Regions from separate parts of the Piscinibacter sp. PDB5-1 genome, predicted to be linked through region 2. Evidence: predicted binding sites of a transcription regulator. Region 2 holds the regulator's gene; each other region holds the start of a gene.

Region 1 (10,277 bases), 250 kb from region 2:
AGCGCGTCGCGCTCGCGCGCGGCCTCGGCTTCGCGCCGCAAGGTGTCCGACCGGTCCACCAGGATCTGCAGCGAGCGCGTGACGCGGTCTTGCACGTCGGCATCGGGCGCGTAGCCCCGCGTATCGTGCCGGGGCACCTGCACGTCGGTGGCGAAGACGGGGCTCAAGATGTCGCGCGCACCCAGCGCCGACAGCACCGGCTTGAGCGCGTAGTCGAGCACCAGCAAGTGCGCGAGGCTGCCGCCGGTGGCCAGCGGCAGCACGGTCTTGCCGGCCAGCCCGTCTTGCGGCAGCAGGTCGAGAAAGCTCTTGAGCAGGCCGCTGTAGGCCGCCTTGTAGATGGGCGTGGACACCAGCACCACCTGCGCCTCGTGCACCTGCTGCAGGGCCTGGCGAATCAAGGGGTGGTCGAACTGCGCGTGCAGCAGCGCTTCGGCCGGCAGTTCACGCACGGCAATCGCATGAAAGCTGCTCGCCACCGCTTGCAAGCGGGCCTGCGCCAGGTGCAGCAGGCTGGCCGAGCGCGAGGTCGGCGTGGGGCTGCCGGATATGCCAACGATCTTCATCTCAAGGGGCTTCAGGGGCGATGCGAATGAAGCCCACGATACGAAGCCGCCCTTCATCGCGGAACGAAGAAGAACGGCTTTGCATCGAGAGAATCCGCATAAAGGCAGCGCACCGGCCGCGCCTTGAGAACGCAGGCGCAGCCCGCAGCAGGCAGCGTGCCCCGACCTGCACGCGAACCGACAAGCTCATGCGATTTCCTTCGTTCCTTGGGTGAAAGGCGAACGGAACAATCGGCCGCATGACGACATCGCTCCCCGTTCTGACCTTGCCCGAGGGGTCGAGCCCCGCCCCTTCGATCCGCGCCAAGGCCTTGCTGTTCGAAGACCCGAAGTCGCGCGCCCTGCTCGAACAGATCGAACGCATCGCCAGCAGCGATGCCACCGTGCTGGTGGTGGGCGAGACGGGCACCGGCAAGGAACTCGTCGCGCGCCACCTGCACCAGTCGAGCCGGCGCCGCGGCCCCTTTGTCGCGGTCAATTGCGGGGCCTTCAGCGAAAGCCTGATCGACGCCGAACTCTTCGGCCACGAGTCGGGCGCGTACACCGGCGCGGTGGGCTCGCGCGCGGGTTGGTTCGAAGCGGCCGAAGGCGGCACGCTGTTTCTCGACGAGATCGGCGACCTGTCGCGCCCCTTGCAGGTGAAGTTGCTGCGCGTGCTGCAAGAACGGCAGGTCGTGCGCCTGGGCTCGCGCAAGGCCATCCCGCTCGACGTGCGGCTGGTGGCCGCCACCAACATCGACTTGCAGCAAGCGGTGGATGCGCAGCACTTCCGGGCCGATCTGTTCTATCGCTTGAACGTGGCCGCGCTGAACCTGCCACCGCTGCGCGAGCGGACCGACGACATCCTGCCGCTGGCCGAGCACTTCGTGCGCGTGTACGCCGCGCGCATGGGGCTCGGTCCGGTGCGGCTCGACGACAGCGCGCGCAGCGCCCTGCTGGCCTACCCCTGGCCCGGCAACATCCGCGAGCTCGAAAACGTCGTGCACTTCGGGCTGATCGTCTGCCGCGACGAGGTGATCCGCGCACACGACCTGAAGCTCGTGGCGCCGCCTGCCACCCCGCCCAGCCCGCCGGTGCCGACGGCCATCGACGCCCCAGCGCCATCGGCGCTGCAAGCGCTGGGCGCGCAGTTCGCCGAGCTCGCGCGCGAGGGCCAGCCCGAACTCTTCCACGCCATCGAAGGCACGCTGGTGCGGGCCATCTATGCGCTGTGCCGCGAGAACCAGGTGCAAAGCGCACGCACGCTGGGCATCACCCGCAACACGCTGCGCACGCTGCTCAAGCGCCATGGCCTGCTGGCGGCCACGCCCGACGACGAGCTGCAGCCGGTGGCCGAGCACCTGAACGCGGCGTAGCCGCCCCCGCGGGGCGATCCCCTTCCGTCAACGATGATGGGCGCCGCGCGGCCACGCCGGCCGCTGCACCCACCACAAGACAAACCCCCGGCAGCGCCGGACGGAAGGAGCACGCGTCCCATGAAACCCGCCCGCACCCGCGGCATCGCCCGAGTCATCACCCGCCTCGCCCTCGCGGGCCTTGTGGCGCTCGCCGCCTACCTCGCCCTCTGGCCGGTGCCGATCGAACCGGCCCGCTGGCAGGCGCCGGCAGCGCCGGGTTACGTCGGCCCGCATGCGCGCAACGAACGCCTGGCGCAGCTGCGCACCATCGACCTGGGCGGCGAGGTCGGCCCCGAGCACGTCGCCATCGGCCCGGACGGCCAGCTCTACGCCGCCGTGGCGAGCGGCGCCCTCTTGAAGATGGCACCCGACGGTAGCCAGCGGACCGTCATCGCCCGCACCGGCGGCCGCGTGCTGGGCTTCGACTTCGATGCGCAGGGGCACCTGGTCGCCGCCGATGCGCTGAAGGGCTTGCTGCGCGTCGCCCCCGACGGCACGGTCGCCGTCCTCGCCGACCGGGTCTCGACTGACGACCCGATCCGCTACGCCAACAGCGTGGTGGTGGCGCCAAGCGGCACCGTCTACTTCACCGACGCCTCGGGACGCTTTGCGCCGCGCGACTGGGGCGGCACCTTCGAGGCCAGCGTGCTCGACATCCTCGAACAGTCGGCCACGGGCCGCGTGCTGGCCTACGACCCGGCGACGCGCCAGGTGCAGGTGGTCGCGCGCGGCCTGGCGTTCGCCAACGGCATTGCACTGTCGGCCGACGGCCAGGCCCTCTTCGTCAACGAGACGGGTCGCTACCGCATCTGGAAGCTCGATGCCCGTGCCCGCGACCTCGACCTGTCTCGCGCAACGCAAGCCCGAGCGCAGGTGCTGCTCGACAACCTGCCGGGCTATCCCGACAACCTGATGCGCGGCCGCGAGGGGCGCCTGTGGGTCGGGCTGGCCAAGCCGCGCAACCCCACCATCGACAAGATGGCCGACACGCCTTTCCTGCGCAAAGTCACGCTGCGGCTGCCGCGCGCGTTGTGGCCGATCCCCCCGGCCTACGGCCATGTCTTCGCGATCGACGAACAAGGCCGCGTGCTCGAAGACCTGCAAGACCCGGACGGCGCCTACCCCGAAACCACCAGCGTGGCCGAAACCGCCGACCGGCTCTACATCCAGAGCCTGCACGCGCATGGGCTGGGCTGGTTGCCACGGCGTTGAGGTGACAACCCTTGAAACGCGTCACCTCGTCCCTATAATTCCGTCTGCTAGCACTCGCCCCCGGTGAGTGCTAACGATGCCGAAAGCCACCGGCGATCCGGCATCCCGCACAAGTTAATGGGCGCACACTTGCGCTTCATTCCCCGAAAGAACTTCGTTCTGAGACATCAAGGAGATGCTATGAAACTTCGTCCGTTGCACGATCGCGTGATCGTCAAGCGCCTCGAACAAGAAACCAAGACCGCTTCGGGCATCGTGATCCCCGACGCCGCCGCTGAGAAGCCGGACCAGGGCGAAGTCCTGGCCGTTGGCCCGGGCAAGCGCAACGACAAGGGCGACTTCATCGCTCTGAACGTCAAGGTCGGCGACCGCGTGCTGTTCGGCAAGTACAGCGGCCAGGCCGTCAAGGTGGACGGCGACGAACTGCTCGTGATGCGCGAAGAAGACCTGTTCGCTGTCGTCGAAAAGTAATCGGCACCGTCGATTGCTTTCGTCGAGGCTCCCTTCGCACAGCGAAGTCAAGGGCGGCAGGCCCGACCGGAGACAAAAGTAATTCGACGCCCGCTTGAACAGCTCAACCCTCTAAGAATTTCGGAGTAATACACATGGCAGCAAAAGACGTGATCTTCGGCGGCGAAGCCCGTGCCCGCATGGTCGAAGGCGTGAACATCCTCGCCAACGCCGTCAAGGTGACCCTGGGCCCGAAGGGCCGCAACGTGGTGCTCGAGCGCTCGTTCGGCGCCCCCACGGTGACGAAGGACGGCGTGTCGGTCGCCAAGGAAATCGAACTGAAGGACAAGCTTCAGAACATGGGCGCGCAAATGGTCAAGGAAGTTGCTTCCAAGACCAGCGACAACGCCGGTGACGGCACCACCACCGCCACCGTGCTGGCCCAGGCCATCGTGCGCGAAGGCATGAAGTACGTGGCCGCCGGCATGAACCCGATGGACCTGAAGCGCGGCATCGACAAGGCCGTGACGGCCCTGGTTGCCGAGCTGAAGAAGGCTTCGAAGGCCACCACGACCAGCAAGGAAATCGCGCAAGTCGGCACCATCTCGGCCAACAGCGACCTCGACGTCGGCCAGATCATTGCCGAAGCGATGGACAAGGTCGGCAAGGAAGGCGTCATCACCGTCGAAGACGGCAAGTCGCTGAACAACGAACTGGACGTCGTCGAAGGCATGCAGTTCGACCGCGGCTACCTGTCGCCGTACTTCATCAACAACCCGGAAAAGCAAGCCGCGATTCTGGACAACCCCTTCGTGCTGCTGTTCGACAAGAAGATCAGCAACATCCGCGACCTGCTGCCCACGCTGGAGCAAGTGGCGAAGGCTGGCCGTCCGCTGCTGATCATTGCCGAAGAAGTCGAAGGCGAAGCCCTGGCGACGCTGGTGGTCAACACGATCCGCGGCATCCTGAAGGTCGTGGCTGTGAAGGCCCCTGGCTTCGGCGACCGCCGCAAGGCCATGCTGGAAGACATCGCCATCCTGACGGGCGGCAAGGTCATCGCTGAAGAAGTCGGCCTGACGCTCGAGAAGGTCACGCTGGCCGATCTGGGCCAAGCCAAGCGCGTTGAAGTGGGCAAGGAAAACACCACCATCATCGACGGCGCCGGCGCTGCAGCCGACATCGAAGCCCGCGTGAAGCAAGTGCGCGTGCAGATCGAAGAAGCCACCAGCGACTACGACCGCGAAAAGCTGCAAGAGCGCGTGGCCAAGCTGGCCGGCGGCGTGGCCGTCATCAAGGTCGGTGCTGCCACCGAAGTCGAGATGAAGGAAAAGAAGGCCCGCGTCGAAGACGCGCTGCACGCAACCCGTGCCGCCGTTGAAGAAGGCATCGTGGCCGGTGGTGGCGTGGCCCTGCTGCGCGCCCGTCAGTCGGCTGGCTCGATCAAGGGTGACAACGCCGACCAAGAGGCCGGCATCAAGCTGATCCTGAAGGCGATCGAAGCGCCGCTGCGCGAGATCGTGGCCAACGCCGGTGGCGAGCCGAGCGTGGTGATCAACGCCGTGCTGGGTGGCAAGGGCAACTACGGCTTCAATGCCGCCAATGACACCTACGGCGACATGATCGAAATGGGCATCCTGGACCCGACCAAGGTGACCCGCACCGCGCTGCAAAACGCCGCGTCGGTCGCTTCGCTGATGCTGACGACCGAGTGCATGGTCGCCGAATCGGCCAAGGACGACGCCCCGGCCGGCGGCATGCCGGGTGGCATGGGCGGCATGGGTGGCATGGGCATGGACATGTAAGTCCAGGCTCTCTGCCTGCTTGACGAAAGGGCTGCTTCGGCAGCCCTTTTCTTTTGTGGCGAGCCCGGGACTGTCCTGTTCAGCCTTGACCTCTGGCCCCGCTCAAAGAGGCCGGGGCACCACAACGAAAAAGGCCGCCCGAAGGCGGCCTGTGTTCGTTCGCGGGGTCGGTTTACTTGAGGCCCGCGGCGGCACGCAGCGTGGCGGCCTTGTCGGTGCGCTCCCAGCTGAACTCGGGCTCTTCGCGGCCGAAGTGGCCGTAGGCCGCCGTCTTGGTGTAGATCGGGCGCAGCAGGTCGAGCATCTGGATGATGCCCTTCGGGCGCAAGTCGAAGTGCTCGTTGACCAGCTTGGCGATCGCGTCGTCGGAGATGACGCCGGTGCCTTCGGTGTAGACCGTGACGTTCATCGGGCGGGCAACGCCGATGGCGTAGGCCACCTGGATCTGGCACTGCTTGGCCAGGCCGGCGGCGACGATGTTCTTGGCCACGTAGCGTGCGGCGTAGGCGGCCGAGCGGTCCACCTTCGAGGGGTCTTTGCCCGAGAACGCGCCACCACCGTGCGGGCAGGCGCCGCCGTAGGTGTCGACGATGATCTTGCGGCCGGTCAGGCCGCAGTCACCTTGCGGGCCGCCGATGACGAAGCGGCCGGTCGGGTTGATCAGGTACTTCGTCTCTTTCAGCCATTCCTTGGGCAGGACGGGCTTGATGATCTCTTCGATGATGGCTTCGGTGAACGAGGCCTTCATCTTGTGCTGAGTCTCGCTCTGGTCGGGGCTGTGCTGCGTGGACAGCACGACGGTGTCGATGCTGTGCGGCTTGCCATCGACGTAGCGCATCGTGACCTGGCTCTTCGCGTCAGGACGCAGGAAGGGCAGGCGGCCGTCCTTGCGCAGCTGGGCCTGGCGCTCGACGAGGCGGTGCGCGTAGTAGATCGGCGCGGGCATCAGCTCGGGCGTTTCGTCGCAGGCGTAGCCGAACATCAGGCCCTGGTCGCCGGCGCCGATGTTGAGGTGGTCGTCGGAGGCATGGTCCACGCCCTGGGCGATGTCGTTCGACTGCTTGTCGTAGGCGACGAGCACCGCGCAGCCCTTGTAGTCGATGCCGTATTCGGTGTTGTCGTAGCCGATGCGCTTGATGGTGTCGCGCGCGACCTGGATGTAATCGACGTGGGCGTTGGTGGTGATCTCACCGGCCAGCACGACGAGGCCGGTGTTGGTCAGCGTCTCGGCGGCGACGCGCGAGCGGGGGTCTTGCTCGAAGATGGCATCGAGGATCGCGTCGGAGATCTGGTCGGCGACCTTGTCGGGGTGGCCTTCAGAGACGGATTCGGATGTGAAAAGGAAATCGTTCGACACTCTTAAACTCCAGTCAGGTTGCGGATCGCGTTGCCGGCCTGATGAATCTGGAGGAGCGGCGAACGCTTTAGCAGAATTTATGGAGCCGGCATACACCGGCCCGGCAGTGCCAGCACGCTGGCCCTGCGTCGCCCCGCAAGTAGTTCAGTAACTCGGCGACGGGCGGATTATAGGAACAAGGATTGGCGGTTCAGCCCCCCTGAATCGCACGAACAAGCACCCATGCTGAGACTTTTTCGTTGGCTCTCGGGCTGGCCGCTGTGGCTGCTGCAGGCCGTCGGGGCCGCGCTGGGCTGGTTGAGCTACGCGCTCTCGCCGGCGTATCGCAAACGTTTCCGTGCCCACGCGCAGATGGCGCAGGTGCCCGCGCGGCGCGCACGCGGTGCGGTCGCGTCGGCCGGGCGCATGGTGATGGAGCTGCCTTACCTGTGGATGCGCCCCGCCGAGCAGTCCATCCTGCCCCGCATGCGCTTCGAAGGCGCCGAGCTGCTCGACGCGGCGCTCGACCGCGGCAAGGGCGTGCTGCTGCTCACGCCGCACATGGGCTGCTTCGAGGTCACGGCGCAGGCGATCGCCGAGCGCTTCGGCCACAAGCAGCCGATCACGGTGCTGTACCGCCCGGCGCGCCAGCCCTGGCTGAAGGACATCGTGCGCACCTCGCGCGAACGCCCGAGGCTCGCCGCCGCCCCCGCCTCGCTGGCCGGCGTGCGGCAGATGATCCGCGCCCTGCGCAAGGGCGAGATGGTCGGCCTGCTGCCCGACCAGGTGCCGCCCGAAGGCATGGGCGTCTGGGCACCCTTCTTCGGCCAGCCCGCCTACACGATGACGCTGGCGGCGCGGCTCGCGCAGCAGACCGGCGCCGAACTGCTGCTGACCTGGGGCGACCGCCTGCCGCGGGGCCAGGGTTATGTGCAGCGCTTCTTTCGCTTTCCCGAGGCATTGCCCGACGACGCCACGGCCGCCGCGACGGCGATCAACCGCGCGATGGAAGGGTTGATCCGCCAGTGCCCCGAGCAGTACCTGTGGGGCTACCACCGCTACAAGGCGCCACGCCCGCAGGCCGATGCGGGCGACAAGGAATAGAGGTCACGGACCATGGGCGCACGCCTTCTTCTGGGCACGATGTGGTTGATCCACCGCTTGCCGCTGCCGCTGCTGGCCGCGCTTGGCCGCACGCTCGGCACCTTGCTGTACCTGCTGGCCGGCTCGCGCCGCCGCGTCGCGCTGCGCAACCTCGAACTGTGTTTTCCGGACTGGCCCGCGGCGAAGCGCCAAAGCCTGGCGCGTGAACACTTCCAGTGGCTGGGCCGCAGCATCCTCGAACGCAGCGTGTTGTGGTTCGCCTCGGGCGAGCGGCTGAAGCGACTGATCCAGGTCGAAGGCGATGTGAAGCTCGCCGAGCGCAGCGAGCGCCCGGTGATGTGGCTGGTGCCGCACTTCATGGGGCTCGACGTGGCCGGCATGGCGACGCAGCTGTTCCAGACCCGCACGGTCACGTCGATCTACCAGGCGCAGACCAACGCCGCGATGGACGCGGCCATTCGCCAGGGGCGGCTTCGCTTCGGCAATGCCGAGATCTTTCCGCGCAGCGACAAGGCGCTGCCGCTGATCCGCGCCATCCGCCGCGGCCATGCGTTCTTCAACCTGCCTGACATGGACTTCGGCGAGCGCGACGCCGCCTTCGTGCCCTTCTTCGGCGTGCAGGCGGCCACCCTGCTCGCGCCCTCGCGCATGGCCAAGTCGCTGGGCATGGTGGTGCAGCCGGTGATCGCCGAGATGCTGCCCGGCGGTGCGGGCTACCGCGTGCGCTTCGGCGAGCCGTGGACGCACTTCCCGAGCGACGACGCGCTGGCCGACACGGCCGCGATGAACCGCTGGATCGAGGACGAGATTCGCCGCAACCCGGCGCAGTACCTGTGGGTGCACAAGCGCTTCAAGACGCGGCCGGCGGGCGAGCCGAGCTTGTACTGACCGGCGGGTGCGGCCTGCCGAAGGAAGCCCCACCCCGTGACGGCAAGCCCCAAGGCGGATAATCGCCGCCCATGAGATTGCGCTTCACCAAGATGCAAGGCGCGGGCAACGATTTCGTCGTGCTCGACGCCACGCGCGAACCGCTCGCGCTGACGCCCGATCAACTGCGCCGCCTGGGCGACCGCCGCTTCGGCGTGGGGGCCGACCAGATCCTCGTGGTCGAAAAGAGCGCGACACCCGGCATCGACTTTCGCTACCGCATCTTCAACGGGGCCGACGGCGAAGAAGTCGAGCAATGCGGCAACGGCGCCCGCTGCTTCGTGCGCTTCGTGCACGACAAGGGCCTCACCGCGCAGGACACCATCCGCGTCGAGACGATGAACACGCTGCTGGAGCTGCGCCTGCAGACCGATGGTCGCGTCACCGTGGACATGGGCGCGCCGGTCTTCGAGCTGGCGAAGATCCCGTTCGATGCGAGCGGCCTGCAAGCCCACGAGGTGAACGGCTTCGCGCTGTGGCCGCTCGACGTGGCTGGGCAGACGGTGCACGTCGCACCGGTGTCGATGGGCAACCCGCACGCGGTGCAGGTGGTGGCCGATGTCGATGCCGCGCCAGTCGAAACCCAAGGCCCGCTGATCGAGGCGCATGCGCGCTTTCCGCGCAAGGTCAACGCCGGATTTCTGCAGGTCGTGAACCGGGGCCATGTGAAGCTGCGCGTCTACGAGCGCGGTGCCGGTGAAACGCTGGCCTGCGGCACCGGGGCCTGCGCGGCCGTGGTCGCCGGCATCCGCCAAGGGCTTCTCGATGCACGCGTCGATGTGGACACACGCGGTGGTCGCCTGACCATCGAATGGCATGAGGGCGGTCACGTGATGATGACCGGCCCCGCCGTCACCGTTTTCGAAGGAGAGATTGAGCTGTGAGCACCGACCTGGGCATCCAAGGCATCACCGAAGGTGACATCGCCAACTACCTGGCGCAGACGCCGGGCTTCTTCGAACGCCACGCCGAGCTGCTGGCGAGCATCCAGCTGCTGAGCCCGCACGGGCAGCGCGCGGTGTCGCTGCAAGAGCGGCAGATGGAGATGCTGCGCGAGAAGAACCGCGGACTCGAACTGAAGATCGTCGAGATGATCCGCCACGGCCAGGACAACGTGGCCATCGCCGACAAGCTGCACCGCTGGACGCGCAGCATCTTGCTGACGCAAGACCCGGCCGACCTGCCCGGCGTGCTGGTCGGGCAGTTGAAGCACCAATTCATGATTCCGCAGGCGGCCATCCGCGTGTGGGGCGCCGATGACGCGTTCATCGGCCTGCCCTTCAAGACGACGGTCACGCCCGATGCGCAGAGCTTCGCGTCCAGCCTGTCGCTGCCCTATTGCGGGTTGAACTCGGGCTTCGAGGCGGTGTCGTGGCTCGAAGACCCGGCCACCGTGGCCTCGATGGCGCTGGTGCCGCTGCGCAACGAGCTGAGTTCGCCCGCGTTCGGCATGCTGGTGCTGGCCTCGCCCGACCCGACCCGC
Region 2 (10,277 bases):
GGAACTCGGCCGATTCGAGGCCGAAGCTCTGTGGTGCGTCTTGGGCCGTGAGTGCGACCTCGAAGCGCCCGCCCGCCATGCCCAGTTGCTGCATGGCCTGCGTGACGGCAGCGGCAAGTTGCGGCGCGGCGCTGGCGCGCTGCTTGGACACCTTCTTGGCTTCGGCGCGGTAGGCGGCTTCGGCGGCCTGCACGGCCTGGGTCAGCGCGTCGAGGTCGGTCGCGGCGTCGAGCGCCTTCAGCTCGTCTTTCCACTGCGCCCACAGCGCCGGCAGCTCGGCCGGTGTGCGGCGGTAGCGGCGCGCGAGGCTCATCCAGGCCGACAGGCGCTCGTCGAGTTCGCGCAGGCGCTCGGGCTCCAGCTCGGCGTGGTGCAGGTAGCCGTTGAGCGTGTGCGCCGCGTCTTCGATCTGTGCCTGCGCGCTGTGCAGCACCTCGGCCACGGCGGCCAGGCGGGCATCGAAGGCCGACACGTCTTGCAGCGCGTCGAGCGCGCGCGAGGTCAGGCCATCGGCATTGGTGTCGGCTTCGCTCAACGCATCGAGCGCGGTGCGCGCGGCGTCCATCAGCGACTGCGCGTTCGACAGGCGCTGGTGGTCGGCGTTGAGCTCGTCCCACTCGTCGGCGCCGGGGGCGAGCTTGTCCACCTCGCCGATCTGCCACGCGAGGCGTTCGCGTTCACGCTCGAGGCTCGATTGCGCGGCCTGCGCCTGCGTGAGCGCATCGCCGGCGGCCTTCCACGCGCTGTAGGCGGCACCGAGCGCCGAGGTGTCGGTGCCCGCATAGGCATCGAGCAGCCCGCGCACCGAGGCCGCCCGCGTGAGGCTTTGCCAGGCGTGCTGGCCATGAATGTCCACCAGGTGGTCGGCCGCTTCGCGCAACTGCGCCACCGTCGCCGGGCTGCCATTGACCCACGCGCGGCTCTTGCCCTGCGCGTCGATCACCCGCCGCAGCAACAAGGTGTCGCCCGGCTCGAAGCCGGCGTCATCAAGCCAGCCCACCAGACTCGCCGGCACATCGAATTCGGCCGTGATGTCGGCCCGCGCACTGCCCTCGCGCACCACCCCGGAATCGCCCCGGCTTCCCAACGCGAGCTGCAAGGCGTCGATCAGGATGGACTTGCCCGCGCCCGTCTCGCCAGTGAGCACGCTGAAGCCGCCCTGAAGATCGACCTCCAACTGCGTGACGATCACAAAGTCACGCAAAGACAAGCGCCTCAGCACAGGAGTTCTCCCCACGCACCGCGCAAGCGAAGCGAAGCGCACATCAAGCAACACGCGAGGACCGGCTCTGCCGGCCGACCCGTGGCGCCCCCTCGGGGGGCCGAGACCGGACGTGGACAGCCCTGAGGGCTGTCCACGCCTGTCGAGGGACCGGGCCTCCTGGCCCGGTGCGGCCTGCAAGGCGGAGCGAAGCGACGTGGGGGCTTCATATGGTTCCAGCGTTCCAATGCAACTTGCCCCGCAGCGACGCGTAGTAGCTCCACCCGCGCGGGTGCAGAAAGCGCACCTGGTGCGGCGAGCGGCGCACGGTGATGCGGTCGCCGAGCAGCAGGCTGGCGAGGCCTTGCATGTCGAAATTCGCGCTGGCGTCGCGGCCGGCCACGACCTCGATGGTGATCTCGCCGGTGTCGGGCAGCACGATGGGCCGGTTCGACAAATCGTGCGGTGCGATCGGCACCAGCACCCAGCCCGCGATGCCCGGGTGCAGGATGGGCCCGCCCGCCGACAGCGCATAGGCCGTCGAGCCGGTCGGCGAGGCCACGATCACGCCATCGGCGCGCAGGTTGGCGACGAACTCGGTGCCGATGTCCACCTTCAGCTCGACCATGCTCGACGTCGCGCTGCGGCTCACCACCACATCGTTGACCGCGAAGCCTTCGTAGATGAGTTCACCATCGCGCCACACGCCGCCTTCGAGCATGGTGCGGTGCTCTTCTTCGTAGTCGCCCGCGATGATGGGCGCGAGCGCCTGCGCGAAGCGCTCGATGGACACGTCGGTGATGAAGCCCAGCCGCCCCTGGTTGATGCCCACCAGCGGGATGCCCGAATGCGCCAGTTGGCGGGCCATGCCGAGCATGGTGCCGTCGCCGCCGACCACGATGGCCAGGTCGCACTGGCGGCCCATCTCGATGGCGCTGAGCGCGGGGTAGTCGGCGATGCCGGTGTTTTGCGCCGTCTCGCGTTCGAACGACACCTCGAGCCCTTGGCGGGCGAGGAAATGCGCGATCTCTTCCAGGACGCCGCGGATGCCGCGAGCCTGGTATTTGCCCACAAGCGCGGCATGACGGAAGCGGGTTGGCATGCGCAGAATTACACCACAGCACCCCTCGCAGTCTGTGTCATCACGGGCCTCATGGCGGGCCGCTGAAACCTACAATCCGCCCCATGCTCGACGAGCGATCCAAGACCCTGCTGAAAGCGCTGGTTGAGCGCTACATCGCCGATGGCCAGCCCGTCGGCTCGCGCACGCTGTCGCGGGCCTCAGGGCTCGACCTGTCGCCCGCGACCATCCGCAACGTGATGGCCGACCTCGAAGAGCTGGGACTGATCGCAAGCCCACACACCAGCGCGGGTCGCATCCCCACCGCACGCGGCTACCGCCTGTTCGTGGACACGATGCTGACCGCACAACCACTGAACCTCGCGTCGGCCGCGTCGCCCATCGAGACCCAGCTGCACCCCGACCAGCCCCAGCGCGTGATCGCCAACGCGGCGCAGCTGCTGTCGAACCTGTCGAGCTTCGTTGGCGTGGTGACCGCACCGCGCAAGGCGAGCGTGTTCCACCACATCGAGTTCCTGCGGTTGTCCGAGCGGAGGGTGCTGGTGATCCTCGTCGCGCCCGACGGCGACGTGCAGAACCGGGTCATCCTGACCGCCCAAGACTATTCGCACAGCCAGCTCACCGAGGCCAGCAACTACCTGAGCGCGCAGTACGCGGGCCTCACCATCGAAGAGGTGCGCGAGCGCCTGAAGACCGAGGTCGAGTCGCTGCGCGGCGAGATCGCGGCGCTGATGCAGGCCGCCGTACAGGCCGGCAGCGAGGCCGAGCAAGACACCGAGCAGGTGGTCATCTCGGGCGAACGCAACCTGCTCGCGGTGCAAGACCTGTCGAACGACATGGGCTCGCTGCGCAAGCTGTTCGACCTGTTCGAGCAGAAGACGCAGCTGATGCGCCTGCTCGACGTGTCGAGCCGCGCCGAGGGCGTGCGCATCTACATCGGTGGCGAGAGCAAGGTCGTGCCCTTCGAGGAACTTTCCGTCGTCTCGGCACCCTACGAAGTCAACGGCCAGCTGGTCGGCACGCTCGGGGTCATCGGCCCCACGCGCATGGCCTACGACCGGATGATCCAGATCGTGGACATCACCGCGCGCATGGTCAGCAACGCGCTGAGCCAGAAGTAGCCAACGGCCCGCCCCGGGCACATCAGGAGCCCCGCATGGTCGGCTGGATCACCGCACTGAAAGTCATCCCCTGGGGCGACGTGATCGAAGCCGCACCGGCCCTGGCCAAGGGTGCGCGCAAGTTCTTCGCGCGAACGCAAGAGACCGCGCCACCGCCGGCCGACGCCACGCCGCCGGTCAACACGCCCGGTGACGACCCGCTCGCGCTGGCGCAACGGCGCATCCATCAACTGGAACAACGACTCAGCGCCCTCACCGAGCAGCAGCAGGCCTCGGCGGCGCTGATCGAATCGCTGGCCGAGCAGAACGCGCAGGTGGTGCGCGCCATCGACGTGCTGCGGGTGCGCACGCGGCTCTTGCTGGTGGCGGGGGCAGGGGTGGTGGTGACGCTCGCCGGCGTGATCGTCTGGCTGGCGCGCTGAGCGCGCCGCGAATCACTGCACCGTATCGAGCCGGCTTGCTTCGCTGAGCAGCGGATGCGCGGTCGCCTGACCCGCGAGTTGCGCCTCGCAGGCGCCTTGCTTCATCACCGGCAGGGCCGAGCACTGCCAGTGGCGCTGCGTCCAGGCCGCATCGGCCACCGACTGCGCCTCGCTTTGCGCCACGCTTTCTTCCATGCGAAAGAAGAACGCAAACACCAGCGCCAGGGCGACCAGCACGCCAAACGCCGTCCAGCGTGCCGCGTGAACGTCCGCGCGGCCGACGCGGGTATCGGGCACGCGCAGGGCGAAGGCGTTGCTCATTGCGGCAAGTCCTTGACCATGGCCTGCGTGTCGGGCCAGTGGGCGGCCTGCAGCATGGGGTTGGCCGCTTCGTAGCCGAGTTCGGATTCAAGCTCGTCCGCCGCGGCCGGGCGGTCGCCGGGGCGCACGGCCCGAGAGGCCTCGTACCAGCGCCGCACGTCTTCCACCCAGTTCGTATCGCTTGCCATGGCGGCCTCCGTCTCTCGTGCGTCCGCCCCTTCAGCGAACGCGTGACGAGATGGTGCGCCGAGCACGCGGTGGTGTGCCATCAGGCGGCACAACCCACGCACGTAGGAGTTGACCTACATCAGCCGGCGAGCTTCAAACCTGCGATGCCGACGACCACCAGCGCGAGGCACAGCAGCCGCATCGGCGAGGCCGATTCGCCCATCAGCACGATGCCGAAGAGGGCGGTGCCGAGCGTGCCGATGCCGGTCCACACCGCGTAGGCCGTGCCCACCGGCAGCTCGCGCAGCGCCAGCCCGAGCAGACCCACGCTGGCGACCATCGCCGACACCGTCCACACCGTCGGCCAGGGCCGCGTGAAGCCCTCGGTGGTCTTGAGCCCGAGGGCCCAGCCGACCTCGAGCAAGCCGGCGATGAAAAGCAAGGTCCACGACATGGCGCATCCACAAAACATAGCAAGGGGCGCAACTCTAGGCGCGCCGGCCGCAGGGGCTCGGTGTGGCGCGGCAACCACCCAAGACCCGCTCGGGCATGATCGCGCGCTCTGGGCGACAAGGGGCAGCGATGGCAGGCAAACGCAGCGTCGGCAACAGCGGCGGCAGCACCCGTGGGGAGCGCATCCGCGTGGGCATCGGCGGGTGGACCTACGAACCCTGGCGCGACAACTTCTTCCCGAAGGGCCTGCCGCACAGCCGCGAGCTGCAGTACGCCAGCCGGCATGTCTCGGCCATCGAGATCAATGGCACCTACTACAGCACCCAGAAGCCCGCGACCTTCGCCAAGTGGCGCGACGAAACGCCGGATGACTTTGTTTTCTCGCTCAAGGCCTCGCGCTACACGACCAACCGGCGCGTGCTGGCCGAAGCCGGCGAGTCGATCTCGCGCTTTGTCGAAAGCGGCTTGACGGAACTCGGCCCGAAGCTCGGCCCCATCGTCTGGCAGTTCGCGCCCACCAAGCGCTTCGAGCCCGACGACTTCGAGGCCTTTTTGCAGCTCTTGCCGGCCAGCGCCGATGCCCTGCCATTGCGCCACGTGCTGGACGTGCGCCACGACAGCTTCAAGACCGCCGAGTACCTGGCGCTTGCCCGACGGCACCGCGTCACCACGGTGTTCACCGACTCGGACGAGCACCCCTCGTTCGCCGACCTGACCGGCGACTTCGTCTACGCGCGGCTGATGCGTGCCGACGCGAAGTTCAGCGCGGGCTACGGCCCGAAGGCGCTCGACCAGTGGGCCGAGGCCGCGCGCACCTGGGCGGCCGGCGGGCAGCCGGCCGATCTGCCGCGGGTCGAGGCCAACGACGCGACCACGGCCCCCGCCACGCCGCGCGAGGTGTTCGTCTTCTTCATCAACGGCGCCAAAGAGCGCGCGCCGGCTGCTGCGATGGCCTTGCTCGAACGGCTGGGCTGGCAGCCGCCGGCCGACGCGGGCTGAGCCACGCCGGCGGCAACGCCGTTCAGGCCTCGTCGCGCGCCAGGGCCCGCTCGGACAGCAAAGCCCGCAGCAGCGCGTCGTGCCCGCCGCGCCGGGCGGCTTCGATCAGCGTCAGGTCGATCAGGTCGCGCTGCGCGTGGCTGCCACCGAAGCGGTGCGCGATGGGCCGCACGCGCCGCAACAGCTCGACGCAGCGCGCGTGGTCGCCAGCCCCGAAGGCCACCAGCGCCTGCGACAGCGGCAGGCCCACGTCGCGGGTGAACGCGAGGTTGTCGCCGCCGCCTTCGCGCAGCACGCGCTGCTGCGCGTCGAGCACGGCCTGCACGAGGCGCGGCCGGTCGGCGCCGATGAAGGCCATCAGCGCGTGCGCGTCGTTGAACGCGTACCAGCCGGCATCGGCCATCGGCGCCCAGCGGTCGGCCACCGCCTGCCAGCGCGGGCCCACGTCGACCCCGCGCAGGTGCAGCCGCCACAGCAGGGCCGACGCATCGGTGAGGTCGAAGGCCAGCGGCGACTGCGGCCCGGCGATGGGCCCGTCGTAGAGCGCCAGCACCTCGTCGATCTGGTTCAGCCCCAGGTGGTACAGCGCCAGGTGCCACCAGTTGTGCACGGCGAAGAAGTTGTTCTCGGCCCACTGCGGCTGGCGCGAACGCATCCACGCGATGCCTTGCGAGCGGCGGCCCTGCATCTCGAACACGTGCGCCACGGCGTGCTGCGCCCAGGCGTCGAGTGGTTCGAGCTCGATGGCGCGGCGGCCGGTGTCTTCGGCGCGTTCGTACTGGCCGCATTCCTCCAGCCCGAAGGCGTGCATGCCCAGCAGCGCGTGGTAGCCCGGCATGCGCGGCGACCAGGCCGGCAGCGCGCGGGCGATGCGGTCACGCAGCATGCGCGAGTCGCCGAGCAGAAAGTCGCTCAGGTGGCCGACCTGCAAGGCGACGCCGTCGTGCGGGTGCGCGATGGCGATGTCTTCGAGCACCTGCGCGGCCTGCCGCCAGCGGCCCTGGGCCATGAGGCCGAGCGCCTGCACGTGCGCGGCCTCGTGGTCGTTGCAAGTCAGGGCCTGGGCGCGGGCCAGGTCGGCCAAGGCCACCGGCACGCCCCCGGGCTCGGCGCCGACGAGTTGCAGGTAGCCGTGCAGCACGTGGCCCATCACGAAGCCGGGCTCATCGGCCAGGGCCGTGTCGAGCGTGGCGACGGGGTCGCCGACGTAGCAGCGCAGTTGGTGCAGCGCCTGCTCGTAGCGGTCGAGCGTGCTGGCGCTGGCGTGGGTGTGGGCGTTGCCCTGGGCATCTTGGCGGGTCATGGAAAAGTCCTCTGAAGTGGTTGGAACGGCTGCGTACCAGCCGGTCCCTTCAGACGGATCACCCCGCGCGTCGGATGCGGTTTTCGACGGGGGCCCCCAAGCGGGGGTGCCTCGGTGTCGGGCCGGGAACTGTCAGCCGCCCGAGAGGCTGGCCGCGTCGTCACGCGTCAGCGCATCGAGGTGGCGCGTGCAGTCGGCCAGTTCGACCGTGTGCGGCGCGTCGGCCTGCACAACGGTCACCGAGGTGTTGCCCATGCGGGCCGGCAGGCTCACCCCGTCGGCGAAGCACACGTGTCGCGCGAGCATCGCGTGGATCACCAGGCCGTGCGAAACCACCGCGACCGGGCGCCCGCAGGCGGCGCGCATCTCGACGATCCAGGCGAAGGCGTCGGCCACGCGCGCGGCAAAGGCCTCGGCCGATTCGCCCCCCGGCGGCGCCTCGGCCAGGGTGAGTGGGTTGAAGCCGAGGCTGTCGTAGCTGCGCCCGCGCAGGTCGCCGTAGTTGCGCTCTTGCAGCAGCGGCGAGGCCTGCACCGGCAGGCCGCAGGCCGCGCCGATGGCCTGCGCGGTTTGCAGCGCACGCGGCAGGTCGCTGCTGAGCACAGCACCGAGCCCCACCCCCGCCAGGCGCTGCGCCACCGCACGCGCCTGCGCGAGGCCGCGCGGGCTGAGCGGGGTGTCGGCCGGTTGCAGGGTGCGGGCGACGTTCAACAGCGTTTCGCCGTGGCGGACGAGGACGAGGGTCATGGTGCGGGGGGCGCGGGGTGGCAACCCAGCGATTGTGTGTCCGGCCCCGCCCGCGCCTCACGGCTTCGCCCGCCCCATCGGCGTGCGTTTGTGCCGCCTGGCAACAAGGCCATTGGGCAATGCCCCATGCCCATGCGGGGGACGCGCGACTACCATGGGCGCACCGCCCTTTCGCCCTCGGGTGCCACCGTGTTTCAAGCCCTGCTCGCCGGTTCCGTTCTCCTCGTGTGCGTGCTGCTGCTCGCACGCCTGTGGCTGAGCGCGTCGCAGCAGGCACGCGTCGATGCCGCCGCTCGGCGTGCGCTGCGGGCGGTGCGCAGCGGGGTGATGAGCGCCTGGCGCTGGCCGCGTTCGCGGCGTACCGCCGCGCGCATTGCCGACGAAGCCATCCGCCGGGCGCGCGAGCGCCGCGCCGACGGCACCTGGGAAGGCAACGTTTACAAGCCCAAGTCGTTCAAGCGGCCGCACAAGCCGCATTGAGCAGTCCCCCGCGGGCGGCGAGCCGCGTCGCTTGGCTTTAGCCTCGGGCTTTCGCCGCCCTTGCCTTGCCCGTGCCGATGACGCTCAACCGCCTGTCGATCCTCTTCGAGCGTTTTCGCGTCAGCACCTCGATGTTCCAGGCCGGGCCGCTGTGCGGGGTGTCGCATTACGGGGCCGAGCGGGGCATGGGCTTTCTGCACGTGCTGCGGGCCGGTCGGCTGACGCTGCGCCACCGCGTGCCGTTGCCCGGCGTGCCCGCGCTCGTCGCGCTCGACCGGCCCACGCTCGTGTTCTACCCCCGCCCGCTCGACCACGACTTCGTCATCGCGCGGGACGCCCCCTGCGACCTGGTCTGCGCCTCGGTGCGCTTTCAAGGCGGCACGCAACACCCGCTGTACCAGGCACTGCCGCCGCTGATGCAGGTGCCGCTGGACGAGGCCCCGCCGCTGGCGCCGACGCTGCAATTGCTGTTCGACGAGGCCGATGCGGTGCAGGCTGGTGAACGGCTTCTGGCCGACCGGCTGTTCGAGGTGCTGCTGATCCAATTGCTGCGTTGGTCGATGGCGCAGCCCGACGCGCCCGCCACCGGCCTGCTCGCGGGCTTGGCGCACCCGGCGCTGTCCCGGGCCCTGACCGCCATGCACGACAGACCCGGCGAAGCCTGGACGCTCGCCGCCCTGGCGCGCGAGGCCGGACTCTCGCGCAGCGTGTTCGCACCGACCTTCCGCGCGGTGCTCGGCTGCACGGCGATGGCGCACCTGGCGCAGTGGCGCCTGTCGCTCGCCCGCCAGGGGCTGCTGCGCGGGCGCGCACTCAAATCCCTTGCCGACGAGCTGGGCTACGGCAGCGCCTCGGCGCTGTCGCGCGCCTTCACGGCCCACTTCGGCGCGGCACCGCGCGCCTGGCTCGCGAGCGCCCTTGTGGATTCGCCCCCCCCGGCACCACAATCGCCGCACCTCGGAGGGAGGGACCGGCCCGAGGCTCAGGCCGGTTCCTCAACCAACTGACGCGCCGCACAGAGCCAGTTCATGGCCACCGGCGCGATGGAGCGCAGTGGCATGTCAACCACGCGGATGCACTGGCTGCACGGCCGTCCGGCCAGCTGGCTCGCGCTCACCATCGGCAGCGTGCTGGTCACGGCGGTCGTCGTGATGGCGGGCTATGCCATCTGGCAGTTGCGCCAGCAGGCCCTGCAGGTGGGCCAGGGCGCGGTCGAAGACCACGCCTTCTCGCTGGCCGCGCATGCCAACCAGGTGCTGGCCGGCGCCGACTTCGTGCTCGACAGCGTCGTGCAACTGGTGGCGCAGGAAGGCCTCGCCGACGCCGACGCCCTGCGCGAACGTTTCGCCACCCGCGATGCCCACGAAAAACTGCGCGCCCGCCAGCAGAGCTTCCAGGCCATCGAGGTCGTGTCGCTGCTCGCCGCCGACGGTGAGCTGCTCGCCTACTCGCGCCACCACCCAGCCCCCCCGCAGAATTTCAGCTCACGCGAGGCGTTTCTCGCACAGCTCGACGACCGCCTGACGCAGCCCTACATCTCGGCCCCGGTGCGCAACCGGCACAACGGCCGCTGGACCTTCCACCTGTCACGCCGGCTCAAGTCGGCCGATGGGCGCTTCATCGGCGTGGCCCAGGTCGGCCTGTCGTCCGAGTACCTCTCGGGCTTCTACAACACCGTGCGCATGGACCGCCGCGACGAGCGCGCAGGCGCCACCGCGACCACGCTGCTGCGCAGCGACCTGACGGTGATGGCGCGCAGCCCGATGGACGACCACCTGCTGGGCGGCCCCATGGCGCGCGTCGGCTCGTACGCCCGGCTGGTGTTCGGCGAAGAGACGCCCATGTTCCTCGCCCCGCCACGAACGCCCGCCGACGCCTGGGACGCCGCACGCGGCGAAGGCGTGCTGTTCTCGTTCCAGACGCTCGACACCTTTCCGCTCGGCATCGCCGTGGCGGCTCGCGACAGCGTCTTCCTGGCGGG
Region 3 (10,277 bases), 510 kb from region 2:
CACGTGACCTGATGGACCGCCAGCTCGTGCCGGCTGTGCCCACACCCGCTGGCCCCGTCGAGGTCGTGGGCCGATTGGCGGCCGCACCGGCGCGCCTGTACGACTTCGCCGGACCGTCGGCGAGCGGGCCGATCCGGCAAAATCTCGACCTCGCCGATTTCGCCCGCGAGACGGGCCTCGCCCTGCGGCCGTTCTCGCTGCAGCAGGCCGATTCGCCCCCCACCGCGCAAGACGGGCTCTTGCGCCAATGGCCGCCGCCGGCGGTCGATGTCCACAAGCACTACGGCTACGCGTTCCAGTGGTTCGCGCTCAGTGCGCTCGTTGCAGGTTTGTATGTCTGGTTCCAACTCGTCCGCCCCCAGCGAAAACACAAGCCCTGAGGCCGTGAGCTTCACGGTGCATGGCATGCCCGCGCCCGTGCTGCCCGAGGCGCGCCGCACCGTCAGCGGCCGGCTGAAGATGGCGCTCGTGCTGCTCGTGTGCGCGGCGCCGGTGATCGCGTCGTATTTCACCTACTTCGTGATCCGTCCCGAGGGGCGCACCAACTACAGCACGCTGGTCACGCCGCAGCGGCCAATCCCCGCCACGTTGCCGCTCACCGACCTGCAGGGCGTGGCGGTCCCGCCCGACGCGTTGCACAAGCAATGGCTGCTCGTCGTCGTGGCCGGTGGCGCGTGCGACGCGCAGTGCGAGAAGCTGCTCTATCTGCAACGCCAGCTGCGCGAGACGCTGGGCCGCGAGAAAGAGCGCCTCGACAAGGTCTGGCTCGTCACCGACGCGCAACCGGTGCGGCCCGAGGTTCTGGGCGCCATCCAGCCCGGCGAAGGCGCGAACGCCACCGTGCTGCGCGCGCCGCGCGAGGCGCTGGCCGCGTGGTTGCAGCCGGCCGAGGGCCAGGCGCTCGAAGCTCACATGTACATCGTCGATCCCATGGGCAACTGGATGATGCGCGTGCTGCCCAGCCCCGAGCCCGCTCGCCTGAAGCGCGACCTCGAAAAGCTGCTGCGCGCGTCGGCCTCGTGGGACACCCCGGGCCGCTGAGCGCGCCCATCGAGCCATGGACGCCACCCCGCTCTACGACCTGTCACCCGCGCTGCGCCTGGCCTTGCTGGGCGCGGTCATCGCGCTCGGCCCCCTGGCCTGGGTGTGGGTGCGCCACCGCGAGGCCTCGCCCGCGTCGCGCTTGCGCGCGCTGACCTTGCTGACGCTGTTTCTGACCTTCGACCTGGTGCTCTTCGGCGCCTTCACGCGGCTCACCGATTCGGGCCTGGGTTGCCCCGACTGGCCCGGCTGCTACGGCAGCGCCAGCCCGCTGGGCGCGCAGGCCGAGATCCACGCCGCGCAGAGCGCGATGCCTACCGGCCCCGTCACGCACGGCAAAGCCTGGGTCGAGATGCTGCACCGCTACTTCGCGACCGGCGTGGGCGTGCTCATCACGGTGTTGATGGCCCTGAGCTGGCTCTATGCCCGCCGGCGCGTCGCGGCGCTGTCGCCCTGGTGGGCCACGGCGACCTTCGTGTGGGTGTGCATGCAAGGCGCGTTCGGTGCGCTCACGGTCACCATGAAGCTCTACCCGGCCATCGTCACGCTGCACCTGCTGGGCGGGCTGGGCCTGCTGGTGCTGCTCGCGGTGCAGAGCCAGGCCCGCCATGCCCAGGCCCTGGCGATGGGGCGCGGCCTGCACCGCGCCGCGTGGGTGGTGATGGCGCTGAGCGTGGTCCAGGTTGCCCTCGGCGGCTGGGTCAGCACGAACTACGCGGTGCTGGCTTGCACCGACTTTCCGACCTGTCAGGGCACGTGGTGGCCGGCGATGGACTTCGAGCACGGCTTCGCCATCCTGCGCGAACTGGGTGAAGGCAAGGGCGGCGGCTACCTTCCGTTCGCCGCGCTGGTCGCCATCCACTACACGCACCGGCTGATGGCCTACGTGGTGCTCTCGGCGCTGGCGTTGCTGGCGTGGCGTCTGGTGGCCTCGGGCGACGCGGGCGCGCGCCGCTTCGGCTGGGCGCTCGCCGGCGTGGCGCTGTGGCAGTTGCTCAGCGGGCTGGGCAATGTCGTGCTCGGCTGGCCGATCGCTGCCGCACTGGCCCACACCGGCGGCGCGGCCGCGCTGGTCACCTTGCTGGCGGTGGTGCTGACACGTGCGCAATCCGCACCCGGCCGCAGTGCCGATCTCGCCGGCGCGCTTGCGGCGAGGGCCGCCTCCTAAAATCCGACCCTTCGTCCGGGTTCTTCATGGCTGATTCGATGTCCACCTCCCCCGCGCCTGCGTTGGCGATTGCGCCACCGTCGCGCGTGCGGCAGTTCTACGCGCTGACCAAACCCCGCGTGGTGCAGTTGATCGTCTTCTGCGCCGTGATCGGCATGCTGCTCGCGGTGCCCGGCCTGCCCGACTGGCCGGTCGCGCTGGCGGCCACGGCGGGCATCTGGCTGGTGGCCGGGGCTGCTGCGGCCTTCAACTGCCTGGTCGAGCAACGCATCGATGCCAAGATGGCCCGCACCGCCTGGCGGCCCACGGCCAAAGGCGAGCTGACCAACACGCAGACGCTGCTGTTCTCGGCCGTGCTGTGCGGCATCGGCAGCGCGCTGCTGTACTTCTGGGTCAACCCGCTGACGATGTGGCTCACCTTTGCCACCTTCGTCGGCTACGCGGTGGTCTACACCGTGATCCTCAAGCCGATGACGCCGCAAAACATCGTCATCGGTGGTGCCTCGGGCGCCATGCCGCCGGTGCTGGGCTGGGCCGCGCTGCGCGGTGAGGTCGGTCCCGAGGCGCTGATGCTGTGCCTGATCATCTTTCTGTGGACGCCACCGCACTTCTGGGCGCTCGCGCTGTACCGCACCGAGGACTACCGCAAGTCGGGCCTGCCGATGCTGCCGGTCACGCACGGGTCCGACCTGACGCGGCTGCACGTGCTGCTCTACACCTTCGTGCTGTTCGCGGCCACGCTGCTGCCGGTGCTCTATGGCATGAGCGGCCTCATCTACCTCGTCTCGGCCGTGCTGCTGGGACTGGGTTTCATCGCTTATGCGTGGAAGCTGTGGCGCTCGTACTCCGACGCGCTGGCGCGCAAGACCTTCCGCTTTTCCATCCTCCACCTGTCGCTGCTGTTTGCCGCGCTGCTGGTGGACCACTACCTGCTGGTGCCACTGTGATGCTGCTTCGCCGAACCCTGCTGTCGATGGCCTCTGCCGGGCTCGTGCTCGTCGCGGCTTGCGACAAGATCTCGCCGCCTGCGGCCAAGTCGCCCGCCTTCAACAGCACCGACATCACCGGGGCCACCTACGGCAGCACGCTCGCGCTGCCCGACGTGGACGGCAAGACCCGCACGCTGGCCGACTTCAAGGGCAAGGTCACGGTGATCTTCTTCGGCTTCACGCAGTGCCCCGACGTGTGCCCGACCGCGATGGCCGAACTGGCCGCCGCCAAGAAGGCCCTCGGGGCCGACGGCGAGCGCGTGCAGGGCGTCTTCATCACGGTGGACCCGGCGCGCGACACCGCCGACATCCTGAAGACCTACACCGCCAGCTTCGACCCCAGCTTCGTCGCGCTGCGCGGCACGCCCGAGCAGACCACCGCGCTGGCGAAAGACTTCAAGGTCTTCTTCGAGAAGGTCGAGGGCAAGACCCCCGGCAGTTACACCGTCAACCACACGACCGGCTCGTACGTGTTCGACGCAAACGGGCAACTGCGGCTTTTCACGCGCCACAACATGGGCGTGCCGGCCCTGACGGCCGACCTGAAGGCGCTGCTTTGAACCGTGCCTGACCCGGCGGCGGCACGTCACGGCGTCGCACAAAGACCAACGGCCCCTCGCGGGGCCGTTGTCGTTTGGGGCGGGTGGGTGCCGTCGCTCAGGCCGGCTCGGCCAGCGCCTTGCGCATCTTCTTCATCGCCGCCACCTCGATCTGGCGGATGCGTTCGGCGCTGACGCCGTACTCGGCCGCCAGTTCGTGCAGCGTCATGCCGCCCGAGCTGTCGTCGTTCACCTTGAGCCAGCGCTCTTCGACGATGCGCCGGCTGCGCGGGTCGAGCACGTCGAGCGCCTGCGTGATGCCGTCGCCAGCCAGCCAGTCACGGCGCTGCGATTCGAGCACGCGCGTCGGCTCGTGGCTGTCGTCGGCCAGGTAGGCGATGGGCGCGTAGCTCTCTTCGCCATCGTCTTGGGTCGGCTCGAGGGCCACGTCGCCGCCCGACAGGCGGGTCTCCATCTCAAGCACTTCTTCGCGCTTGACGTTCAGCGTGCGGGCGACCGAATCGACCTCGCCCTGCGTCAGCGTGGTGCGGTGCGTGTCGTTCTCGGCAGCGTCTTCCTTCAGGCTCTGCTTCATCGAGCGCAGGTTGAAGAACAGCTTGCGCTGTGCCTTGGTCGTGGCGACCTTCACCATGCGCCAGTTGCGCAGGATGTATTCGTGGATCTCGGCCTTGATCCAGTGCATGGCATAGCTGACGAGGCGCACGCCTTGCGCCGGGTCGAAGCGCTTCACGGCCTTCATCAGGCCGACGTTGCCTTCCTGGATCAGGTCGCCGTGCGGCAGGCCATAGCCGAGGTACTGGCGGGCGATCGACACCACCAGACGCAGGTGCGAGAGCACCAGCTTTCCGGCAGCTTCGACATCGCCGCTTTCACGCAGCCGGCGCGCAAAGCCTTGCTCTTCTTCCAGCGTGAGCAGCGGGATGCGGTTGACGGCCGAGATGTACGCGTCCAGGTTGCCGAGCGACGGCACCAGGGCCCAGGGGTCACGGACTGCAACAGCGGTGTGGGTGGACAGGTTCATGGCGATCTGAGACACGGATGCCCTCCTCAAGTTCCACAAATATTAGCACTCGATGGGGAGGAGTGCTAAGCGATGGAAACGTGAAGTTTGGAGTTTTTTCAGGCCAGGATTTCACCTGCCTCAAGAAATTTGAATGTGAGCGCAGGCTTTCTTGATTAATGCGAGTTGGCATGATCTGCGTGATGCGACTCAGCCAGTGGATGGCCGTCTGCGTGCGTCAAGAACCGCATCAAAACGCTCGATCCGGGCCAGCGAGTAGGCGGGCCGCGCCTGCACGCGTTGCCACCAGTCGTGGACCCGCGGCGAGGCGGGAATGGCCTCGGGCGCCAGTTCGGCGATGCGCGCGATGAAGGGCACGGCCGCGATGTCGGCCAGCGAGTAGTCGCCCAGCAACCAGGGCGCGCCGAACTCGTCGAACAGCTGACCCATCTGCGGGATCAGCTTCAGCAGCTTGGCCAGCGCCGTAGCCTTCTCTTCGTCGGTGTAAGGCCGGCGCGCGATGCGCTCCCAGGCCTCGCGGCGCTCGGGCGTGGGCACGGCGGCGAGCTTGGCTTTCAGCTCGTCGTCGCTCCACTTCGTGGCGCCGGGCTGCAGCGCGATGCTCCAGTTCAGGATCAGCAGGTGCGGCAGCGATTTCTCGTCGGTGAATCGCACGAAGTTGCGCATCACGGCGCGCGCGTACGGGTCGGCGGGGCGCAACGGCGGCTCGGGCTGGATCTCGTCGAGGTACTCGCAGATCGTCGAGCTTTCGTACAGCGAGCGGCCATCGGCCAGTCGCAGCGCGGGCACCTGGCCATTGGGATTCATCGCCAGGTAGGCGGGCGAGTGGTGCTCTTGCTTGCCCATGTCGATGGGCACGCTTTCGTAGGCGATCCCTTTCTCGGCGAGGCACAGGCGCACTCGGCGCGACGCGCTGGACAACCAGCCGTGGAACAGCTTCATCGTTCTGCCTTTCGAAAACCGGGGATCAGGGCACCAGCACCGCCGCGCCGACCGTGGCGCGCGATTCGATGTCTTCGTGCGCGCGCCGCACGTCGGCCAGTGCATAGCGGCGCGTCACTTCCAGCCGCACCTGGCCTTGCCGCACGGCCTCGAACAGCTTCGCCGCGCCGCGCTGCAAGTCTTTCGGGTCGCTGATGAAGGTGCGCAGCGTGGGCCGGCACACGCTCAGCGATTTGGCGTGCAGGCGCTGCAGGTCGAAGGCCTCGACGTCGCCCGAGGCCGTGCCGTAGTTGATGGCGAGGCCCATCGGCCGCAGGCAGTCGAGCGAGGGCAGGAAGACGTCTTTGCCGACCGCGTCGTAGACGACGGCCACGCCTTGCTGGCCCGTCAGTTCGAGCGTGCGCGCGGCGAAGTCTTCGCGGCGGTAGTCGATCACGTGGTGGCAGCCGTGGGCGAGCGCCACTTCTTTCTTGGCCTCGGAGCCCACCGTGCCGATCACCGTGGCGCCCAGTGCGCGCGCCCATTGCGAGAGGATCACCCCCATGCCGCCCGCCGCCGCGTGCACCAGCACCGCGTCGCCGGGCTGCACCGCGTACAGCCGGTGCAGGAGGTATTCGGCGGTCAGGCCGCGCAGCATCGTCGCGCCGGCCACGTCTTCGCTGAAGCCTTCGGGCAAGGTCACCACGCGCGAGGCCGGCACGCGGCGCACGGCCTGGTAGGCGCCCGGGTAGAAATACGCGACCGCTTGCCCGACCTGCAGGCCGCGCACACCGTCGCCCACCGCGTCGATCACGCCCGCACCCTGCGCGCCCAGCGTGGCGGGAAACACCGTCGCCGCGTGCGGCCCGTGGCTGCCGCGGCGCTGGTAGATGTCGGCGAAGTTAAGGCCGATGGCCGACTGTCGGATGCGCACCTCGCCCGGGCCGGGCTCGCCGACCTCGACCGAGGTCACTTCGAGCACTTCGGGCCCGCCGTGGCGGTGGATGTGGATGGCGGTCGTCTGCATGGCGGCCCCCTCAGCCGGCCTTGGCCGTGGGCTTGCGCCGCGCCGCGCGCCGGGTGGCGGCCCGTGCCTCTGCCGCGACTTCGGGCGTGGCGATCGGCGACGCGATGGGCGACGTGATGGGCGACGCGATGGGCGACGCGATGGGCGCGCTGAACGGCATGCTGGCGATGGCGTCGGCGTACACATTGCCGCCGCTGCTGATGTGGCCCGTCATGCCGCGGTAGGCCGCGTCTTCGTCGCCGTTCAAGATGGCCTTCAGCACCACCTCGTGCTCGGCGAGTGAATTGCGGATGCGCCCGGGCCGGTCGAACAGCGTGCGCTGCGGGTGGCGCATGCGCAGGCGCATGGCGCGCAACTGCTTGGCCAGCACCTCGTTGAGGCTGCCGTCGTAAATGATCGCGTGGAAGCGCCAGTTCGCGCGGCCGTAGGCCTCGGCGTCGTCTTTCGCGGCGGCTTCGCGGCAGGCCTGGTCGGCCTCTTGCAGCAGGCGCCGCTGGGCGGCCGGCATGCGCCGCGCGGCCAGTCGGGCGGCCAGGCCTTCGAGTTCGGTGAGGATTTCAAGCATCGCCACGTACTCGGCCACCGACAGCGTGGCCACCACCGCACCGTGCCGTGGCACCGTGGTGACGAGCCCCGCCGAGATCAGCTGCAGCAGCGCTTCACGCGCCGGTGTGCGCGACACCTCGAAGCGTTCCATCAGCGCCTGTTCGTCGATGCGCGAGCCGGCCGTGAGCTGGCCCGAGACGATCTCGGCTTCGAGCGCGGCGCGGATCTTGTCGCTCAGGTTGACGCGTGAAGAAGGGGAGGAGGGGGGCATGGGCGGGGCTCCTGGGGCTGGCCGAATTCTATGCACGGGTGTGTACGCAAAGTGACCATAAGAATGCGTAGAAACACTGAATGTATTTTTATGAGGCTGCTACGTACACTGAAAAAGACGCCTCCGCCCCGGACTGGCGGTTCTCGCTGAAAGGATTCACCGATGCGACTCGACAGACGCCAGTTCACCGCCGTGGCCGCTGCAACCGGCGCCGCCGCGATGGCCCCGTGGGCCGCCGTGCAGGCCCAGGCCACCCCGGCCGCGCTCGACGCCTTGCACGCGGCGGCGCGCAAAGAGGGCGAGCTCACCTGGTACATCGTGTACCTGCCGTCCGAAGACGCCGAAAACCTGGCGCGCACCTTCACGGCCCGCTACCCCGGCGTGAAGGTGAACGTGGTGCGCACGACCGCGCAGGTCGCCTTCCAGCGCCTCAACCAGGACCTGCAGGCCAAGACCGCCAACTGCGACGTGTTCTCTTCGACCGACCTCGCGCACTACCTCGACCTCAAGCAGCGCAAGCTGCTGCTCAGGCACACGCCGGGTGCCGCCGCGCAGATGGACAAGCGGCTGCAGAACCTCGACCCCGAGGGCTACTTCCACGTCGCCAGCGTCTCGATGGTCGGGCTCATCTACAACACCACCAAGGTCAAGCCCGAAGACGCGCCCAAGAGCTGGAACGACCTCACCGACCCCAAGTGGCGCGGCCTCGCGTCGGTCGGCCACCCGGGCTTCAGCGGCTTCGTCGGTGCCTGGGCCATCGAGATGAAAAACCTCTACGGCGCCGGCTGGTTCAAGAAGCTGGCCGACAACAAGCCGCAGGTGGGCCGCTCGATCATCGACACGGTGACCACGCTGACCTCGGGCGAGCGCCTGATCGCCGCCGGGCCGATCAATCTGGCCGCGATGGGGGCGGCCAAGGGCAACCCGCTGGGCGTGGTCGCGCCGAAAGAAGGGCTGGTGCTGATGACCTCGCCCTCGGCCATCATGGCCAACGCGCCGCACCCCAACGCCGCCAAGCTGTTCATGGAATTCCTGATCGGCAGCGAAGAGGTGGACAAGCTCTCGTACGAGCGCTTCGGCATCCCCAAGCGCGCCGGCGCCAAGCCGCGCCCGGGCGTGCTGGGGCTCGACGACGCGCCCAAGCTGCTGCGCGCCTCGGCGCCCGAGGTGGTCGAGGGCCTGCCCGACGTCGTCGATCTCTGGCGCGATGCTTTCGGCGTCTGACGCCGCGCTGGCGGCTCCCGCCGTGCGCGCCCGCATGCCCAGCCGCTGGGCCGACCCGGCGCTGTGGCTGTTCGGCGTGCTGATCGTGCTGCTGGCCTTTCTGGTGGCCAACCCGATCCTGCGGCTGATCTGGGACAGCGTGGCCGCCAGCGACGGCGGCCTCACGCTGCGCCACTACGCGGCCGCCTTCGGCCGCAGCCGCCATGTGCAGGCGATGCTCAATTCGCTGATGCTGGGCGGCGCCGTCACGGGCATCGCGCTGCTGCTGGGCGTGCCGCTGGCGTTGGCCGTGTCGCGCACCAACATGCCCGGGCGCCAACTCACGCACCTGAGCGTGCTGGCGGCCTTCGTGATGCCCAACTTTTTGGGCGCCATCGCGTGGATTCTTCTGGCCGGGCCCAACGCCGGCTGGCTCAACCGACTGTGGGTCGAGCTCTTCGGTGGCGAGCGCGGCCCGCTCAACATCTTCAGCTTCTGGGGCCTGGCCTTCGTGATCGCGCTGTACACCTTTCCGTTGGTGTACGTGTTCACCAAGTCGGCGCTCGACCTCGTCTCGACCGAGCTCGAAGACGCGGCCGCCATCCACGGTGCCGGCAAGCTGCGCACGCTGACGCGCGTGACGCTGCCGCTGGTGCTGCCGTCCATCCTGGGCGCGGCGATCCTGATCTTTCTCGAATCGGTGGCGCTGTACGGCACGCCGGCGCTGATCGCCATTCCGGCCGGCATCAACCTCGCCACCACGCAGATCGCGACCTTCTTCGAGTACCCGTTGCGCATCAACGCGGCGGCGGCGTTCGCGATGCCCATCCTGCTGCTCACGGTCGTGCTGCTCTTGCTGCAGCGCCGGCTGCTGTCGCGCAAGGGCTTCGTCTCGGTGTCGGGCAAGGGCGGCGAGCGCCGGCCCTTCGACATCGGCCTGTGGAAGTGGCCGCTGATGGCCTACGCCGGCCTGGTGGCGCTGATGGCGGTGCTGATGCCGCTGGTCATCCTGCTGCTGGCTTCGGTGTCGAAGGCCTGGGGCCGGGGCATCGCGAGCGGCAACCTCACGCTCGCCAACTACCACGACATCTTCTTCCAGCAGGTCACGGTGCGCTCGGCGCTGATCAACACGGTGCTGTACTCGGGCGCGACCGCGCTGGTGTGCGTGGGCGCCGGGCTGTGCGTGGCCTATGCGGTGCAGCGGCGCATCACGCCGTTTCCGGGCGTGGTGCAGTTTCTGGCGCTGGCGCCGGTGGCGGTGCCGGGGTTGATCCTCGCCATCGGCCTCTACGCCGCGTACGCCGGGCCGCCGTTCTCGCTGTACGGGCTGGGCGCGCTGATCGTGGTGGCCTTCACCACGCGCTTCCTGCCAATCGCGGTGACGGCGCTCGGCGCCTCGGTGCGATCGCTCAACCCCGAGCTCGAAGAGGCCGTGCGCGTGCTGGGCGGCGGCCGGCTCACGGTGCTGGCGAAGGTGGTGTTCCCGCTGCTGAAGAAGACGCTCGCGGGCGTGTTCATCCTGGTCTTCGT

What was found. The regulator HrcA, encoded in region 2, represses chaperone genes, less so after heat shock. The targets are predictions, from matches to a motif close to TTAGCACTCNNNNNNNNNGAGTGCTAA.
Region 1: a site for HrcA is predicted at 3,223-3,249, ahead of groES (co-chaperone GroES). Genes of this name have one in related genera too.
Region 3: a site for HrcA is predicted at 4,822-4,848, ahead of rpoH (RNA polymerase sigma factor RpoH). Genes of this name have one in related genera too.

Annotation. Positions count from the first base shown of each region.
Region 1 is NZ_JBWVZL010000001.1:1,307,703-1,317,979, forward strand. Features, by position in the region: gene ssuE (NADPH-dependent FMN reductase) at 1-566, opposite strand, end outside; gene AC1KAT_RS05920 (sigma-54 interaction domain-containing protein) at 806-1,921, shown strand; gene AC1KAT_RS05925 (SMP-30/gluconolactonase/LRE family protein) at 2,042-3,175, shown strand; gene groES (co-chaperone GroES) at 3,356-3,646, shown strand; gene groL (chaperonin GroEL) at 3,781-5,427, shown strand; gene metK (methionine adenosyltransferase) at 5,600-6,784, opposite strand; gene AC1KAT_RS05945 (lysophospholipid acyltransferase family protein) at 7,007-7,867, shown strand; gene AC1KAT_RS05950 (LpxL/LpxP family acyltransferase) at 7,880-8,755, shown strand; gene dapF (diaminopimelate epimerase) at 8,827-9,678, shown strand; gene AC1KAT_RS05960 (DUF484 family protein) at 9,687-10,277, shown strand, end outside.
Region 2 is NZ_JBWVZL010000001.1:1,554,538-1,564,814, forward strand. Features, by position in the region: gene recN (DNA repair protein RecN) at 1-1,222, opposite strand, end outside; gene AC1KAT_RS07065 (NAD kinase) at 1,428-2,303, opposite strand; gene hrcA (heat-inducible transcriptional repressor HrcA) at 2,387-3,403, shown strand; gene AC1KAT_RS07075 (hypothetical protein) at 3,439-3,825, shown strand; gene AC1KAT_RS07080 (hypothetical protein) at 3,838-4,146, opposite strand; gene AC1KAT_RS07085 (hypothetical protein) at 4,143-4,334, opposite strand; gene sugE (quaternary ammonium compound efflux SMR transporter SugE) at 4,454-4,768, opposite strand; gene AC1KAT_RS07095 (DUF72 domain-containing protein) at 4,897-5,766, shown strand; gene AC1KAT_RS07100 (tetratricopeptide repeat protein) at 5,789-7,069, opposite strand; gene AC1KAT_RS07105 (histidine phosphatase family protein) at 7,202-7,816, opposite strand; gene AC1KAT_RS07110 (hypothetical protein) at 8,006-8,296, shown strand; gene AC1KAT_RS07115 (AraC family transcriptional regulator) at 8,374-9,303, shown strand; gene AC1KAT_RS07120 (hybrid sensor histidine kinase/response regulator) at 9,355-10,277, shown strand, end outside.
Region 3 is NZ_JBWVZL010000001.1:1,048,684-1,058,960, reverse strand. Features, by position in the region: gene AC1KAT_RS04665 (SURF1 family protein) at 1-380, shown strand, start outside; gene AC1KAT_RS04660 (SCO family protein) at 334-1,041, shown strand; gene AC1KAT_RS04655 (COX15/CtaA family protein) at 1,058-2,209, shown strand; gene cyoE (heme o synthase) at 2,248-3,156, shown strand; gene AC1KAT_RS04645 (SCO family protein) at 3,156-3,758, shown strand; gene rpoH (RNA polymerase sigma factor RpoH) at 3,856-4,779, opposite strand; gene AC1KAT_RS04635 (glutathione S-transferase family protein) at 4,969-5,721, opposite strand; gene AC1KAT_RS04630 (quinone oxidoreductase family protein) at 5,747-6,727, opposite strand; gene AC1KAT_RS04625 (GntR family transcriptional regulator) at 6,738-7,544, opposite strand; gene AC1KAT_RS04620 (ABC transporter substrate-binding protein) at 7,707-8,768, shown strand; gene AC1KAT_RS04615 (ABC transporter permease) at 8,752-10,277, shown strand, end outside.